3 regions of the Shewanella sp. DAU305 genome follow, and region 1 is predicted to be linked to each of the others. Evidence: predicted binding sites of a transcription regulator. Region 1 holds the regulator's gene; each other region holds the start of a gene.
The links. Region 1 encodes MetJ, which represses methionine synthesis genes. Its sites were predicted from a motif close to TAGACGTCTAGACGTCTA; they were not measured.
Positions count from the first base shown of each region.

Region 1 (5,665 bases):
TTCTGGATAGGGGTTGTCGGTATCGGCTTTGGTATTCCATTGCTGTTTATGCTGCTACCAGCCGCGACTCGCCACACTAAGGGCGCAATGATCATGGTGGCTTGTGCGAGCTTAACGGGCGTACTCGCCTTAAGACACTTTATTGTGTACGCAGGGCAAAGCTATTTAAGCTGAGTGTAAGCTGGCTTTAAATATTGATATGTCTCGTCCTAAGATAGGTTGACAGTTTTTAGGCCAGCTCCAGTAGCTGGCCTTTTCTATTGTGCACCTGATTAGGGGTTGCCATATTCAAACTCAGATGCGGTCTCATATCGTTGTATATTGCTATCGATTCTCTAACAAGTATCTTCAGCTCCGCAAATGTCCTGCATCGGTGCAGTAAAAACTCCTGCTTCAGTATGCCATTCACTCTTTCTGCTAATGCATTTTGGTAGCAATCATAACCATCCGTCATTGACGGCTGGATTTGGCTCGCCTGAAGCGCATTCTGATAAACTGCTGAGCAGTATTGTAAGCCTCTGTCGGAGTGATGCACTGCGTTGCCGATATAGCGTTTATCTTTTATGGCCATTTTTAACGCTTTCACCACACTCTCGGCTTTCATGTCTTTACTCACGTGATGACCGACTATCTTACGAGAACTGGCATCGGTGACCAGTGACAGGTAGTGCACACCTTGGTCTGACTCAAGATAGGTGATATCGCTGACCAGTACATGCCCTGCATCATGCAGTCCTTCCTCTTTCAGCAGATTAGGATGCTTCTTCATCCAGTGTTTGCTGTACGTGGTTTTTGTGTAGCTTTTCTTCGGTTTAACCAGTAAACCTTCACTTCTCAAATAGGTAAAGAACCCATCTCGCCCGAGTTTAATATCGTGCTCAACCAGCTTGGATTTTATCAGCGTGTAGAGCTTACGGGCCCCTAACCTTGGCATATATTTACGCCAGTACTGAACCCAGTCTTTGATGACCGATAGCTCAGCTCTACGACTTTCCATTCGCGCAACTGCCTGATAAATACCTTGCCTCGACATACCCGCAGCACGACATGCGGCTGCGAGGTTTATTTCTCCGTTGCCTTTTGCTTGCCAGACGTACCGGATAAGTACTTTTTTCTGAGGCCTGCTCCATATTCATTGTCCATGATATCAACCATGCCATTGAGGATTTTGTTACGCAGTTTCTCTTCTGCTAACTCACGTTCAAGGCGCTTGATCGTTTCGGCAGGGGTTTCTTTTGACTTAGGCATAAGGGGATGCTGAAAAGGTTTCGACCAATCGAGTCTACCATGTTTTCTAAGCCAAACGAGTACCGTTGAACGGCCTTGAATGCCAAAACGGGCTTGGGCTTGTTTGTACGTCATTTCGCCTTTTTCGACACGCTCTACAACGCCTAATTTAAAGGCTAAGGTGTAATCTCGTTGTGTGCGCTTACGGCTTGAGTTAATTGATGTTGTCATAAAGAAGTCCTCTTTATGTCAACGTATTTCAGGACGGGACAATAGATAAAGAAAAAGCACTGGTAATGTCAGTGCTTTTTTATTGTTTGAATCTTGAGAAGGTTTGCCAATACAAGCAGGACGCTTATTGGGGTAATAACTCGATAACCGACTTCACCGTTAGCACTAAGGCGCTGATACTGCAGAGGACTAATGTCGCCATTTTAGTTTTATCTTTATCGACACTGCCCACTAATCGCCCCGCGACTAAATACCCTAAAAGCACTGAAGGTAGCAACATCAACGACAGCCACAGGTGCTTTAATTCTAATAAGCCAGTGATCGCCAGAATGACCATAGCTATGGTGGAGCTAAAAATGAAGAAGGCCGACAGGGCGGCGCGAAACTGCGAAGCGTCTTTGCCTGACAATAGAATCGCCATCGGCGGGCCACCAATTGCGGCGATATTGCCGAAGATCCCTGAAACCACACCCGCACCGAAGAGGGTTTTCTTATTCACTGGCAGGCTGAATTTATACAGGCTGAGGATCACTGCGACAGTCACAATGGCGGCGATGGATAACCCGAGTATGGGCTGAGGCGCAAACAGCAACAGACTCGCGCCGATAAAACCACCGGGCACGCGACCTAGGAGTGCATATTGCAAGCCATTGAATTCTAAATGACCACGCTCACGCACTAAGGTCAGCAGGGCGATGGAGAAACCCATAGCAATAACAGGCGCAGGTACGAGCTGCGGATCGACGATATAAAGCAAAGGACTGGCGACAACCGCTAGGCCAAACCCAATCAGGCTCTGGGTTAAGGCGCCAAGAAACACAATCAGTGAGGCCAAGGCGAGAGTCTGTGGATCTATCATAGAAAACATAGGATTCCATATAAACAAAAAGGGATCGTTAACGATCCCTATTGATGAGCACTGTGATGTAACTTTGCCAGCGACAAGTCGCTATTCCATGTCTTCCCACTCGATCCCCATCTCGTCCATCAGCAACTTGGCTTCGGCGGGAATGCTGTCTGGGCTATCTTTTGACAGATCTTCATCGTTAGGCAATGGCTGGCCAGTGTAGGCGTGCAAAAATGCCTCACACAACAGCTCGCTGTTGGTGGCGTGACGCAAATTATTGACCTGACGACGAGTTCGTTCGTCCGTAAGGACCTTAAGCACTTTGAGCGGAATAGACACAGTAATTTTTTTTACTTGTTCATTCTTCTTGCCATGTTCAGCATAGGGGCTGATGTATTCCCCATTCCATTCAGTCATTGACTCACCTGTTATAACGCTAAATTCGGGGCAGATTTTAAACCCTTACAAAGAACAGTCAAATTATTGCTACTATTTCTTTGTGATTGCAAACAGATTTCTTTATGTTCAGACGTCTAAACGTCTTAACGCCTATTGACGATGGCGTTGGGCTTAGGTACATTTAGACGTCCAGACATCTCTATCAGTCTACCGAATTTAGGAGTCCACCCATGGCAGAGCGTCAATTAGCCACACTGGCAGTGCGTCAGGGTATCGAAAGCGATACTCAATATGGTGCAGTTGTGCCACCGATTTATTTGTCGACTAATTACGCCTTCGATGGTCATAAAAATCCTCGCGAATTCGATTACAGTCGTTCAGGCAACCCAACACGCTGTATTTTAGGCGAAGCATTAGCGCAATTAGAAAAGGGCGCCACTGGCATAGTGACCTGCACTGGCATGGCGGCCATCACCTTAGTGACCACTTTGCTCGGCCCTGATGACCTGTTGGTTGTGCCCCACGATTGTTACGGCGGTTCTTACCGTTTATTTACTAACTTGGCGAAGAAAGGCCAGTTTAAGTTGATTGTGGTTGATCAAACCGACAGCCAAGCGTTAGCCGCCGCTATCGGGCAGAATCCTAAGATGGTGTGGCTCGAAACTCCATCTAACCCGCTATTGCGAGTGGTGGATATCGAAGCCATTGCCAAGGCGAGCCATGAGGTCGGCGCGCTGGTGGTGGTCGATAACACTTTTTTATCGCCGATATTGCAACAACCCCTATTGTTAGGCGCGGATATCGTTATCCACTCCACCACTAAATACATCAATGGCCACAGCGATGTGGTTGGCGGCGCTGTGGTTGCTAAAGATGCACAAATCGGCGAAAGCTTACATTGGTGGTCGAACACGTTAGGCTTAACGGGGTCGGCTTTTGATAGCTACTTAACCCTGCGCGGCCTACGTACCTTAGCGGTGCGAATTCGTGAACATCAAACCAATGCCCAGCGCATTGTTGAGGTATTGACGCAAAGCCCTGTGGTGAGCAAAGTTTATTACCCTGGTCTTGCGGATCACCCTGGTCATGCGATTGCAGCCAAGCAACAACAGGGCTTTGGCGCTATGCTGAGTTTTGAGCTCAAGGGCGGCGAGGCAGAAGTGGTGGCCTTTTTAGGTGCACTCAGCTTATTTAGTGTGGCGGAAAGTTTAGGTGGCGTTGAAAGTTTGGTGGCCGTGCCCGCAACTATGACCCACAGAGCCATGGAGCCGCAGGCGCGTTTTGAGGCAGGCATTAAGGACACCCTATTGCGTCTATCGGTGGGTATTGAAGATGCCGCCGATTTAGTTGCAGATATTCAAGCAGGATTAGCCGCCGTTGCGGCTTGTCAGTAGAGGAATAATAGATGGCACGTTGTCACTTACATAAATTTGGTGGCTCCAGTTTAGCGGATGCCGATTGTTATCGTCGAGTCGCCCATATCCTGTTAACCCACGGTCATAGCGATGACCTTGTGGTGGTCTCTGCGGCGGGTAAGAGCACGAATTTCCTGTATAAATTATTAGCGCTGCGTGATGCGGGTCAGTTGTGGCAAGAAGAATTACAAGTGCTGACCAGCTATCAACAGGGGTTGGTAGAGCAGTTATTGTCGAACGAACAAGCCCGCGATCTGCGCGAGCGTTTGGCGACAGATCAGGCGCAACTCATCAGTTTATTGTCCCTCGACGAACGTAACGAATACCAAGTTAACCATGTGGTGAGCTTTGGTGAACGTTGGTCGGCACGCCTGATGGCGGCGCTGCTGCGCGAATCTGGCGTGGCGGCAAGCCATGTGGATGCCTGTTCAATTTTAGTGGCCGATGAAGCCGCCGTGCCGCAAATTCGGGTGCAAGAATCCCGCGCTAAAGTACAAGCGCTATTGGCCGCCCACCCAAATGAACGCTTAGTGATCACAGGCTTTATCTGCGCTAACGAGCGCGGCGATACTTTATTACTTGGTCGTAATGGTTCAGATTTTAGCGCCAGCTTGATTGCCAGCCTTGCCGATATTGAGCGCGTGACCATTTGGACCGATGTGGAAGGGGTGTTCAACGCCGATCCTAATAAAATCAACGATGCAAAATTATTGAAAAGCATGTCACTTGCCGAAGCCGACCGCTTAGCGCGTTTAGGCTCGCCGGTATTGCATTCGCGCACTTTGCAGCCTCTGTTTAATACCGAAGTGAGTTTAGCGGTGCGCTCAAGTTATGCATCACACACCGACTTTACCTTGATTGCGCCCCACAGTTCGTCTGCGAGCGCGCCTGTGGTGACGAACCTCAATGCTGTCGTCTTGTTCGGCTTTAAGCTCACGGGTGAATTAACGAGCTTATTAGATTCGTTGATCGCCGCGGGTTTAACGCCATTGGCCCATTGGACGTCTGCCCATCAAAGGGTTGAGCTTGCCTATACCGCTGAAAATCAAAAACAAGTGCAAAGATTGCTCGACGCCGAGGCACAAGCATTAGGGATCAGCGAACAACAGATCAACACAGATCTCGGCCTAGTGGCGTTAGTCAGTGCCGATGCCGAACATTATCGCCGCAGTTTTGCTCGTTTATTAAGTCGTGATGCTAAACCTTTGTTTAGTGGTGACTTAAGTTTAGTGACGCTGGTGCCTCAGTCACAGGTGAATCTGTTAACCCAAAAGGTACACCGCCGCTGCGCTGGGCCGCGTAAACGCATTGGCGTCTTACTGCTCGGCGTGGGCAACATAGGTGAGGCTTGGGTCGATTTATTTAAGTCGGTGTCGCCATCACTGGATCATGAACTCGAAGCCAGCGTTGAGTTAGTCGGTTTAGTCAGTTCGAGTAAAGCCTTGATTAAATCCACAGGCATTAATCTTGCCGCGTGGCAGACTGAGTTTAATGCCGAGGCTACGCCTTGGCAGTACGAGCACTTGTTCGAGCAATTAGAACGGGT
Region 1 covers NZ_CP113808.1:1,127,457-1,133,121, forward strand. The annotation lists gene nrfD (NrfD/PsrC family molybdoenzyme membrane anchor subunit) at 1-174, shown strand, start outside; one part of gene OX890_RS04980 (IS3-like element ISShes2 family transposase) at 230-1,107, opposite strand; one part of gene OX890_RS04980 (IS3-like element ISShes2 family transposase) at 1,107-1,458, opposite strand; gene OX890_RS04985 (sulfite exporter TauE/SafE family protein) at 1,583-2,326, opposite strand; gene metJ (met regulon transcriptional regulator MetJ) at 2,408-2,722, opposite strand; gene metB (cystathionine gamma-synthase) at 2,935-4,098, shown strand; gene OX890_RS05000 (bifunctional aspartate kinase/homoserine dehydrogenase II) at 4,110-5,665, shown strand, end outside.

Region 2 (5,665 bases), 1.7 Mb from region 1:
GTGGTAATGGCACCGCTTTTAACGCCGAAGTGGCGGTCGAGCACGTCGATCACAGGTACGATACAGTTAGTCGTACAAGAAGCGTTGGAAACGACTGTGTGTTCGGCGCGGAGTAAATCGTGGTTCACCCCATAGACAATCGTGCCATCGACATCGGCTGAGGATGGATGGCTTATCAGCACTTGTTTAGCGCCAGCATGAATATGGGCTTCGCAGCTTTGACGATCGAGTAATACACCTGTGGCCTCATAGACAATGTCTATGTCCATCTCGTGCCAAGGGAGTTTTGTGGGATCGGGCTCGTGGAGAATTTTTATCGCATCGTCGCCAATCAGCATGTGATCATCGACGAGTTTCACTTTGTGCGCAAACCGACCGTGGGTGGTGTCGTACTGGGTCAGATGAATAATGGCTTCAGGTTTAGCTAATTCATTAATCGCGACAATCTGCATTTGCTGCCGTTTTCCAGACTCGTACAAAGCACGAAGAATAGAGCGGCCGATACGGCCATAACCATTGATAGCGACTCGGATCATTGAGGTCTCAATTTCCTCTAAATACAAAAACGGCCTGCAAAAGATTGCAGGCCGCATTATACAGATTAACACTTAAAAAGTTTAACCTTTTGTATTGAATCTAATCCCTTGAGCGATTAGCCCAATGATTTTGCAGCATTCAGCACATTTTCAACGGTGAAACCGAAGTGATTCAATAGCACGTTACCCGGCGCTGACTCACCAAAAGTGGTCATGCCAACAACAGTGCCTTCAAAACCGACGTACTTGTACCAGAAATCGGTATGCGCCGCTTCGATAGCCACACGTTTAGTCACAGCGCGTGGTAATACCGATTCTTTATACGCTGCATCTTGCTTATCGAACTCAGTTGTCGATGGCATAGAGACTACGCGAACTTGTTTACCTTGCTCAGTTAATGCAGCTGCTGAATCCATCGCCAATTGTACTTCGCTACCGGTTGCGATCAGGATCAGTTCTGGTGTACCCGCACAGTCTTGCAGTACATAAGCACCTTTAGCCACGTTGGCTAATTGCTCAGCGGTACGCGCTTGGGCTTTGAGGTTTTGACGGCTGAAAATCAGTGACGTTGGCGCATTGCGACGTTGAATCGCAGCTTTCCAAGAAACCGCCGTTTCTGCCGCATCACATGGGCGCCATACAGCCATATTTGGCGTCATACGCAGGTTAGCTAATTGCTCAACTGGCTGATGCGTTGGACCATCTTCACCTTGACCGATAGAGTCATGGGTATAAACGAAGATGTTTTGAATGCCCATCAGCGCCGACATGCGGACTGCGTTACGTGCGTATTCCATGAACATCATGAAAGTTGCGCCGTAGTTGATGAAACCACCATGTAACGAAGCACCGTTCATAATGCCGCTCATGCCGAATTCACGCACGCCGTAGTAAATGTAGTTACCAGCTGGATCGTCTTGAATACCTTTAGAACCTGACCACAGTGTCAAGTTAGAACCCGCTAAGTCAGCAGAGCCGCCTAACAGTTCAGGTAACATAGCACCGAAAGCACCGATGGCATTTTGTGAGGCTTTACGGCTCGCAATACCTTCGGCTTTGTCCTGTGATGCTTGCACGAATGCCTGCGCTTTCTCTTCGAAATCAGCAGGTAATTCACCTTTCAGTACACGGCGATCGTATTCAGCAGCCAGTTCTGGGTAAGCTGCGCTGTAAGCCGCAAACTTCTCGTTCCATGCAGCTTCACGGGCAGCACCGGCTTCTTTGGCATCCCAACCGGCATAAACGTCAGCAGGGATTTCAAATGGTGCATATGGCCAGCCAAGGAATTCACGGGCTGCTGCGATTTCCGCATCGCCTAATGGCGCGCCGTGGCAATCGTGGCTGCCAGATTTGTTGGGTGAGCCAAAACCGATAATGGTTTTGCAGCAAATCATGGTTGGTTTATCGGTCACCGCTTTCGCCGCTTCGATAGCAGCACGGATTGCCGCGCTATCGTGACCGTCAACACCGGCAATCACATGCCAGCCGTAAGCTTCAAAACGCTTTGGCGTATCATCGGTGAACCAGCCTTCAACATGGCCATCGATAGAAATACCGTTGTCATCCCAAAATGCGACCAGTTTGCCTAGACCTAAAGTACCGGCTAATGAACAGGCTTCGTGGGAAATACCTTCCATCAAACAGCCGTCGCCGACGAAGCAGTAAGTGTAGTGATCAACGATATCGTGACCATCACGGTTAAACTGTGCCGCTAAGGTTTTTTCAGCAATCGCCATACCGACTGCATTGCTGATGCCCGCGCCGAGTGGACCCGTTGTGGTTTCAACACCTGGGGTGTAACCGTATTCTGGGTGACCCGGGGTTTTTGAATGCAATTGACGGAACTGTTTCAGTTCTTCGATGGGTAATTCATAACCTGTCAGGTGAAGTAAAGAGTAGATCAGCATTGAACCGTGACCGTTAGAAAGGACGAAACGGTCTCTATCTACCCATTTAGGATTGGTCGGGTTGTGCTTAAGGAAATCATTCCACAGCACTTCAGCAATATCTGCCATACCCATTGGGGCGCCGGGATGGCCTGAATTTGCTTTTTGAACTGCATCCATACTTAACGCACGGATTGCGTTTGCGAGTACTTTACGGGAAGACATGCTCTCTCCTGCTTGTTTGTGGGGTCTAGCGGGCAATTTGGATGCATATTTTCCCCTACATGCCAGTGTGACGCAAACTAAAATTATCATTCACTCAGCAAAAGATGGCCGAATCGTAAACTCGTAGAAACAAGCTAGTCACTTTACTGGCGTTTACTTGAGTGGGCCTCGCAAGGATCACTTGTAATAGAGAAATAAATTTCTCAAAAACATAGTAAACTTAATACTATGAAATATAAGTAAAATAACCATTTCAAGACTGAGCATAGTCGTTTTCAGGTCACAATCTGAGAGGATTTTTTCTCACTGGGGGTGATCGGCAATCGGATTTAAACTAAAATAGCCGTCTAGATGTAGATGCTTCTACACGTTTGAATGCTAACGACGAGATTTTCCTACTATGGCAAAGCACTTGTTTACTTCTGAGTCGGTCTCAGAAGGTCATCCCGATAAGATTGCAGATCAGATTTCTGATGCTGTGCTAGATGCAATTCTGGCTCAAGATCCAAAAGCACGCGTGGCGTGTGAAACTTATGTCAAAACTGGCATGGTATTAGTCGGTGGCGAAGTCACGACTTCTGCTTGGGTTGATATCGAAGAAATCACCCGTAAAACGGTGCGTGAAATTGGTTATACCCACTCAGATATGGGTTTTGATGCAGACTCGTGCGCGGTATTAAACGCCATTGGTAAGCAATCACCTGATATCAACCAAGGTGTAGACCGTGCTGACCCTGCTGAGCAAGGTGCAGGCGACCAAGGGTTAATGTTTGGCTATGCCAACAACGAAACCGACGTCCTCATGCCAGCGCCTATCACTTATGCCCACGCATTAGTGAAGCGTCAGTCTGAAGTGCGTAAAAACGGCACCCTGCCTTGGTTACGCCCAGATGCGAAAAGCCAAGTCACATTTGCCTATGATGATGGCAAAATTGTGGGTATTGATGCCGTCGTATTGTCAACTCAGCACAGAGATGACGTATCACAAGCCGACTTAATTGAAGGCGTGATGGAAACCATCATCAAGCCAGTATTACCAGCTCAATGGCTAAACAAAGACACTAAGTTCTTTATCAACCCAACTGGCCGTTTTGTTATCGGTGGTCCAGTAGGCGATTGCGGCTTAACCGGTCGTAAGATCATCGTTGATACCTATGGCGGCATGGCCCGTCATGGTGGTGGCGCATTCTCTGGTAAAGATCCATCAAAAGTTGACCGTAGCGCGGCATACGCTGCCCGTTATGTGGCAAAAAACATCGTTGCAGCAGGTCTTGCTGATCGCTGTGAAATCCAAGTGTCTTACGCTATTGGTGTAGCAGAGCCGACTTCTATCAGCATCGAAACCTTCGGTACGGGTAAAGTGTCTGAAGATTTGCTGATCAAGTTAGTACGTCAACACTTCGAACTGCGTCCATACGGTTTAACGGCCATGCTCGATTTAGCACGTCCGATTTATCAAGCGACTGCCGCTTATGGCCACTTTGGTCGTAACGAATTCCCTTGGGAAGCAACAGACAAAGCTGAAGCACTGCGCGCTGACGCGGGTCTATAATCGGTTTCGATTAAAACCCGTTAATATTGCAAAATATAAAAACCGCTACCCAGCGGTTTTTTTATGCCTGAAATTTGGGTTCCCCAAAGCAAAATCATTGTATCGCCAGTTGTGCATCATTCATTATCGTTTTCCCTGTGACTCACCACCTCTTTGTTTAACAAAAAGCGTCCCTGAGGGCTCAACTAAAACATCCTGTTTTAGAAGGCCACAGGTGCAACAATGCCAATCCTCCCCAACCCTCTAGCTGTTCGTTCAGCTAAAAAGCTATTACCCCAAAGCAAGATAACTTTATCGTCAGTTATGCAGCATGAATTGTCATTGTTTCCCCAGTGACTCGCCGTAAATATATATATGGACACCTCGAACAGATCAACCACTTTATGAGTAACAGAAAGTAATACTGCGTACGTATATCCGACCTGTTTGTGAGAATCTTTGTTCTCTGGCCTTAATGAGAACCGCGCCTTTGCTGCTTATCGTCCCTTCGGAGTTATAACTCCTTATACTCTCTCAGCATTTGCAAAGGCCGGTATTACCTGTTACTTCATTAATTGTGTTCGGTTTTTTAGGGTATGTTATTGCTTCATTTAGTTAACAGGCTCTGTACTCTGTTTTATAGTAGAGCATCGCCCAAATTATCCTCGCCAGTTTATTTGCAACTGCCACAGCTGCTTTTTGCTTGCCTCTTCGTTCAATGATATTTCTCGCCCATACAGACAGCCTATCATCGTTGTTTGTTGCGTAGCGTATGACAGACCATGCACCTTGAATTAACTGACGCCTTAGATAGCTGTTACCACGCTTGGTTATGCCACCTAATTTCTGTTTTCCACCACTTGAAAACTCTTTTGGAACGAGCCCTAAATTTGCAGAAAAATGTCGACCATTTTGATAACTGGAGCCATCACCAGCAAAGGATACCGCTGCTGTGGCAATAATCTCAGCGACACCTCGTATTGCGGTTAACCGTTTGGTATCTGGATGATTTCTTGCTTGTATCCGAATATCTTTTTCTAATGACTTAATCGAAGCATTTATGGCATAAAGCTCATCGAGCAATTCCCTAATGTAACGACGAGCGATAGTGGTAAGCGAGTTACTTGCATCTTCGAGTAACTCAGGAAGTGCTAGGTTAAGTGGATCACGACCTTTAGGGATAACGATGCCATATTCACTTAATAAACCACGGATCTGATTAGTTAATGCCGTTCTGACCCTAATACGGCGCTCTCGGATCCGATGGCTAATGATCACATCGACCTGCTCTAAAGATCTTGGTTTAACAAAAATGATGTTAGGACGTTGAGCCGCTTCACATATAGCAAAAGCATCATTGCGGTCATTTTTATTCCCTTTCACGAATGGTTTCACATGTTGTGGTGGAATTAATCTGACCTCAAAACCCTGAGAGATAAGTTCTCTGCCCCAATAATTTGAGCCACTACAGGCTTCCATAGCAATGA
Region 2 covers NZ_CP113808.1:4,445,011-4,450,675, forward strand. The annotation lists gene epd (erythrose-4-phosphate dehydrogenase) at 1-536, opposite strand, end outside; gene tkt (transketolase) at 653-2,647, opposite strand; gene metK (methionine adenosyltransferase) at 3,048-4,199, shown strand; gene OX890_RS18865 (IS110 family transposase) at 4,794-5,665, opposite strand, start outside.
Region 2: metK (methionine adenosyltransferase) is a predicted target of MetJ. The motif match lies at 2,988-3,005, and genes of this name have one in related genera.

Region 3 (5,665 bases), 1.6 Mb from region 1:
GCTCAGCACGTCTATTGAACCTTGATATTAAACATTACCAACTGACCTTCGCGTTTCCCTTATTCGCAAGTGATAAAAGACAACGGATGCATAAGCATCCGTTGTCTTTTTACTCCGTAAGCTCAATAAGCTCAGTTAAAAAAACATCACACTCAAGCAGTGATATTAGCCAAGGCGGCGACGCAGTTCGCGGGTAGCATCGACCATGTTTTTCAATGCAGGTTCGACTTCATCCCAAGTTCGGGTTTTTAGGCCACAATCTGGGTTGACCCACAGTTGACGCACGGGTACTTTCTGCGCGGCTTTCTCGATTAAGTGCACCATGGCCTCCACACTTGGGGTGTTTGGTGAATGAATGTCATATACACCGGGGCCGATTTCATTTGGGTATTCAAAATCTTCAAAGGCGTTGAGTAACTCCATCCGTGAACGCGAAGTCTCGATAGTGATCACATCGGCATCCATGGCAGCAATCGCGCCAATCGTGTCGTTAAACTCGCTGTAACACATGTGGGTGTGGATTTGAGTCTCATCAGTCACGCCAGCAGCGCTGAGTTTAAAGGCATTCACCGCCCAATCTAAATAGGTTTGCCATTCACTTTGCTTCAATGGCAGACCTTCACGGAAGGCAGGTTCATCGATTTGAATAATGCCAATCCCCGCATTTTGTAAATCAACCACTTCATCACGAATAGCCAGCGCCAGTTGTGTCGCAATCGCATCGCGGCTGATATCTTCACGGGCGAATGACCAGTGCAAAATCGTCACTGGCCCCGTCAACATGCCTTTTACGGGCTTGTCGGTGAGACTCTGGGCAAACTCAGCCCACTCGACTGTCATGGCTTTTGGACGACTCACATCGCCGTAAATCAAGGGTGGCTTAACACATCGTGAGCCATAGCTTTGCACCCAGCCATTTTTACTAAAACCAACGCCGGCTAACTGCTCGCCAAAGTACTCCACCATGTCGTTACGTTCGGCTTCACCGTGCACGAGTACGTCGATACCCAGTTTTAGTTGGCGTTCGATAGTATCGCGGGTCACTTGCTGTAACTGCTCATTATACTGAGCATCGTTAAGCTCACCCTTGCGCCAGCGGCTGCGTAGTCCACGGATAGCGGGTGTTTGTGGGAACGAACCTATGGTCGTGGTGGGTAACAGAGGTAAATGGTATTTTTGCTGCTGCACGCTTTGGCGCACACTGAAATCATTGGCACGCTCATAATCTGCAGCGGTTAATGCCGCAACGCGATCAACTACTTGCTTATCTGCAGCCAGCGCTTTTGCTTGGCGACGAGCGATACAAAAAGCACTGATTTTCTGTGCTTCATCCGAGCTAGGCGCCAACAATAATTGGCGAACTTTGCTCAATTCCAACAGTTTTTGCTTAGCAAAGGCTAACTGCTTACGCAGCACAGGTAATAGTTTGACTTCAACATCTAAATCAACTGGGCTATGCAGTAATGAACATGATGTGCCAATCCACAAACGATCGCCTAAATCACCCGCCACAGCGCCAATACGCTCGGCAATCAAATCGATCTCTGCCGCCCACACGTTACGGCCATTGACCACACCCGCCGACAAAATTTGCTCACAGCGCAACGCATTTGCAAACACAGTCAGCTGATCTGGCGCAGTAACTAAATCTAAGTGCAAACCAGCAACAGGCAAGGCAGATACGAGGGCTTGATGATGCGCAATACCGCCATAATAACTCGCTAAGAGAACCTTAACGTTAGCAGTGCTTAATGCTTGATAAGTCTTAGTCATCGCCGCTTGCCAATGCAGGTCTAACTCTAATGCCAACACAGGCTCATCTAACTGTACCCATTCCACACCTTGGGCGGCGAAACGGGCCAAAATGTCAGCATAAGCCGTTAATAAATTAGGTAATAAACTTAACTTATCGAACTCTTGACCCACAGTTTTAGCAAGGTGCAAGTAACTGACTGGGCCGAGTAGAACAGGTTTGGCTTTATAGCCTAGCGCTTGCGCTTCGCTGACTTCATCAAAAAACTGCTCGTAAGCAATCGAAAACTCTTGGTTTTGCGTCAGCTCTGGCACCAGATAGTGATAGTTAGTATTGAAATACTTGGTCATTTCAGAAGCTGGCGCATCTTGGCCCGTTGGCGCTCTGCCGCGTGCAACACGGAATAAGGTATCGAGATCGATTGCGCCTTCACCACGATGACGCTCAGGGATAGCATTTAAGGTCGCACTCAGGGTTAATACTTGATCGTAAAAGGCAAAATCCCCCACAGGCACTTGCTCGATGCCAGCAGCAACTTGCCACTGCCAATGGGTACGGCGCAGTTCGCTCGCCACTTCACGCAGTTCAGCTTGAGTGATCTCACCACGCCAGTATTTTTCTAAGGCAAATTTCAATTCACGACGACGCCCGATACGGGGAAACCCAAGACTATTTAATTGCATACCCTATCTTCCTTTATTTGAGATAAGCCATATTCGGCACTTGCACCCACCAGATTGTGTTCTCTTGGTACTTTTCAGCATTTCCGCCTTGATAAATAACAATAGGCGTCTGGACGTCTAGAAGTTTATTGTGTTAGTCTCTATTCCAGCAACCGAATTGATTTCAAGCACAACATGAGCGAATTTCACCTGGAGTGAACATGATCGAACTAAGACATCTGCGAACCTTAATGGCCCTGAAGGAAAGTGGCAGTTTGGCGGGCGCAGCCAAAAAACGTTTTGTCACTCAATCCGCCCTCTCCCACCAGATTAAGGAGCTGGAGCAAAGGATTAACTCGCCCATTTTTGTGCGTAAGAGTAAGCCGCTGTCATTCACCCAAGAAGGTGCACGCCTGCTTCATCTCGCGGAAGAGATTTTGCCTAAGGTGTTAGAAACCGAGACAGATCTTAAGAATGGCCTTGAAACCGAAACCAATCAGTTGCGGGTAGGTATTGAGTGCCACAGCTGTTTTCGCTGGTTAATGCCTGTGATGGAGCAATTTAGGCAAGACTATCCCCAAGCGGAGTTAGATCTGTCGAGCCGTCACTTGTTCGACTCGCTCAATGCCTTGGAAATGGGTGAACTGGATATAGTGCTGACCTCAGATCCTGTGCCTGGGCATTCACTCGCTTATCAGCATTTGTTTGATTTTGAAGTAAAGTTAGTGGTTGCTAAGGATCATCCTTTAGCGAAAGAAGCCTATGTCACCCCTAAGCAATTAGCGCATTTACCGATCATCAGCTATCCCGTACCACTGACGCGTTTAGACATCTATCGCCACTTTTTAGAGCCCGCAGGCATAGAAGCGGGTGAGCAAAAAACCTGTGATTTAACCATGATGTTACTGCAACGCATCGCCTGTAAAGACGGTATAGCCGCGCTGCCAAATTGGTCGATAAATGAAGGGCATGGCCTAAGCCTTACCACAGTGAAGCTCGGGCAAGAAGGTTTAAAACGCCCTCTGTTTGGTGCCTATCGCCGCCATAGCGCCAACTCAGCCTTGATCCAAAATTGGTTACAACTGGTGGCGAGTGAAGGTTTATCTCGCCAGCAGAAGACTAATTAATGCGGGTGAAATCGAGTAAAAAGCCTGCGAATGCAGGCTTTTTTAATGAATCAAATGACTATTTCATAGGATCAAACAGCGATTTAATGCATCGAAATATTACAGCGGATTCATCAACAGACCACGCATAGACAATACACGGCGCAGGATTAAACCGGGGGAATTCGAATTGCGGGTCTGACGCAAATTATGGGCAATCATAAACTCTTGGCGTAAGTCCTGATCTAAATCTAACGCTTCGAATGATTCTATGGTCAAAGTCTGCTGTTGATTATCAATCAATGACTTAATCACGCTTAAAGGGAATGATTGTTCGGCATTAGCATTTAAATAAGCAAATGCCGTGAGCGCGATAATTTGGCCGAACACACTGAACAGGGCCAAGGTTTGCACTTCATCTGCATCAACCTCGACACCTTCCATCTCCGCTAAACTGTCCACCGCATCAGTTGCAATATCTTCAGTCAATTTCCAATAACCTTGGACTAACTTTTTATAGGGCTGCGGTAGCTCATCGAGGCGTTCTTTCAGATAAAACGTAAAGGCATAACGATAGATATTCACTTGACCTAAGCGGATCAAAGCTTCTTTCAACGAGCGAGTTTTATGATTTTCCACTACAGCTGCCTGTGCGGAATTACTGCGCATTAGCATGTGCGCCGCCAATGCGGGATCGCTCGAGATAATGTCGATCACGTTACGAATGTCGCCTTCAGCAAGGATCGCTTTTTTGAGTGGAATTAAAATCCCTCTGCGGCCAATCACTTGCTCTTCGTTCGCTATGATAGCTCTAACTTGAGTAAAAACCTGTTGCTCAAGATCAGTCATAAGACACTTTACACCTGTTTATTAACAATAAGATGATTCGGTTACTCTTGATATCATACCAAAAATTAAAAGAATTTCAGTACTAAGTATCACATTAGTCTAACGAAAATAATAAAAAAATGACTACCCTGTATGTAGCATCTAATGACGAAGCAAATTTAGTATATACAACGAAGGTAAGCAACGCCCAACAATTCTTATTCGCATTGCATTACCAATTCAAAAATAGGAATTAAAACAAAATATTCCCGCTGAATCGTAAACTTTTTAGGTCTCATTACCACTTATCTGCCAGATGCCACAGTATAAGTTAAGCAACACTTCTTCTGTAATGAATATATTTAGCACCAAAATCATGTGAATCTTGCCAATAGAAGGTAAAATAATCAGCGCTTTACAATTAAAGCACAATCTGATATCAAGTGAAGCCTAGCTTTATCAAAATTAACAAACAAACAATCCATTTGAAAAGAAAAATCAACTTAAGTATTATGGTTAAAATGTCGAGTTTTTTGCTCAAAGCACCGAAATAGTAAGCCGTTTTGACTGTTTCAGATAAAATATCGGAGAGAAACGTGAGATACAGTAAATTTACCATTGCTTTGTTGTGCTTGTGTGCAAGTAACTCGTATGCCATAGAGTTGATAACTGCAACCGAAAACCAAACAGTAAACCAAATCGAGCAAAAGTTTGAAATTGATAACTTGCTAATCTCTATTAATGATCGCTTATCTAATCATAAGAAAAGTGAATATGATTATGATTCACTATTAATAAACATTGAAAATGAAAAAGAAAATTATAATAAGGCAATATTGGCATTACCCAATGCTATTTTAACAGAAAGTGACCCAATAAATTATTTCAAAGGAATCGAAACCTTAGTAAAAAAAATTGATTCACTTGAAAAAAAATCAGTAGATGACAAAATTAAAAACAAAGAGAACTATCAAGATATACTAAAACAATACGAAGTTATAAATAGTCAGCGTGCAGAAAAAAGTGCGCAGCTTTTTACATTGAAAAAAGAAATTGTTAATCGAATTGTTACTGAACTATCTAGTTCTGATAGTGTTAAGTCCGTTGACCTAGAAAGCTCAATGACCTGCTCAAAATTCCAATCTATAAATGAGTGTTTAAAAGATACTGAAAAGTATACTGTTAAAAACACGATTAATTCAGATCCATTCCTCAGTGATAAAAGTGTACTACTATCATACAAAGTTATTAACGCAAGTATGAATATGAATGGTGAGCTACATTACAAAGTTAATATGACGTTTAAGCCGTCATAT
Region 3 covers NZ_CP113808.1:4,559,184-4,564,848, forward strand. The annotation lists gene metE (5-methyltetrahydropteroyltriglutamate--homocysteine S-methyltransferase) at 166-2,436, opposite strand; gene OX890_RS19375 (LysR family transcriptional regulator) at 2,637-3,542, shown strand; gene OX890_RS19380 (HDOD domain-containing protein) at 3,642-4,370, opposite strand; gene OX890_RS19385 (hypothetical protein) at 4,946-5,665, shown strand, end outside.
Region 3: metE (5-methyltetrahydropteroyltriglutamate--homocysteine S-methyltransferase) is a predicted target of MetJ. The motif match lies at 2,547-2,564, and genes of this name have one in related genera.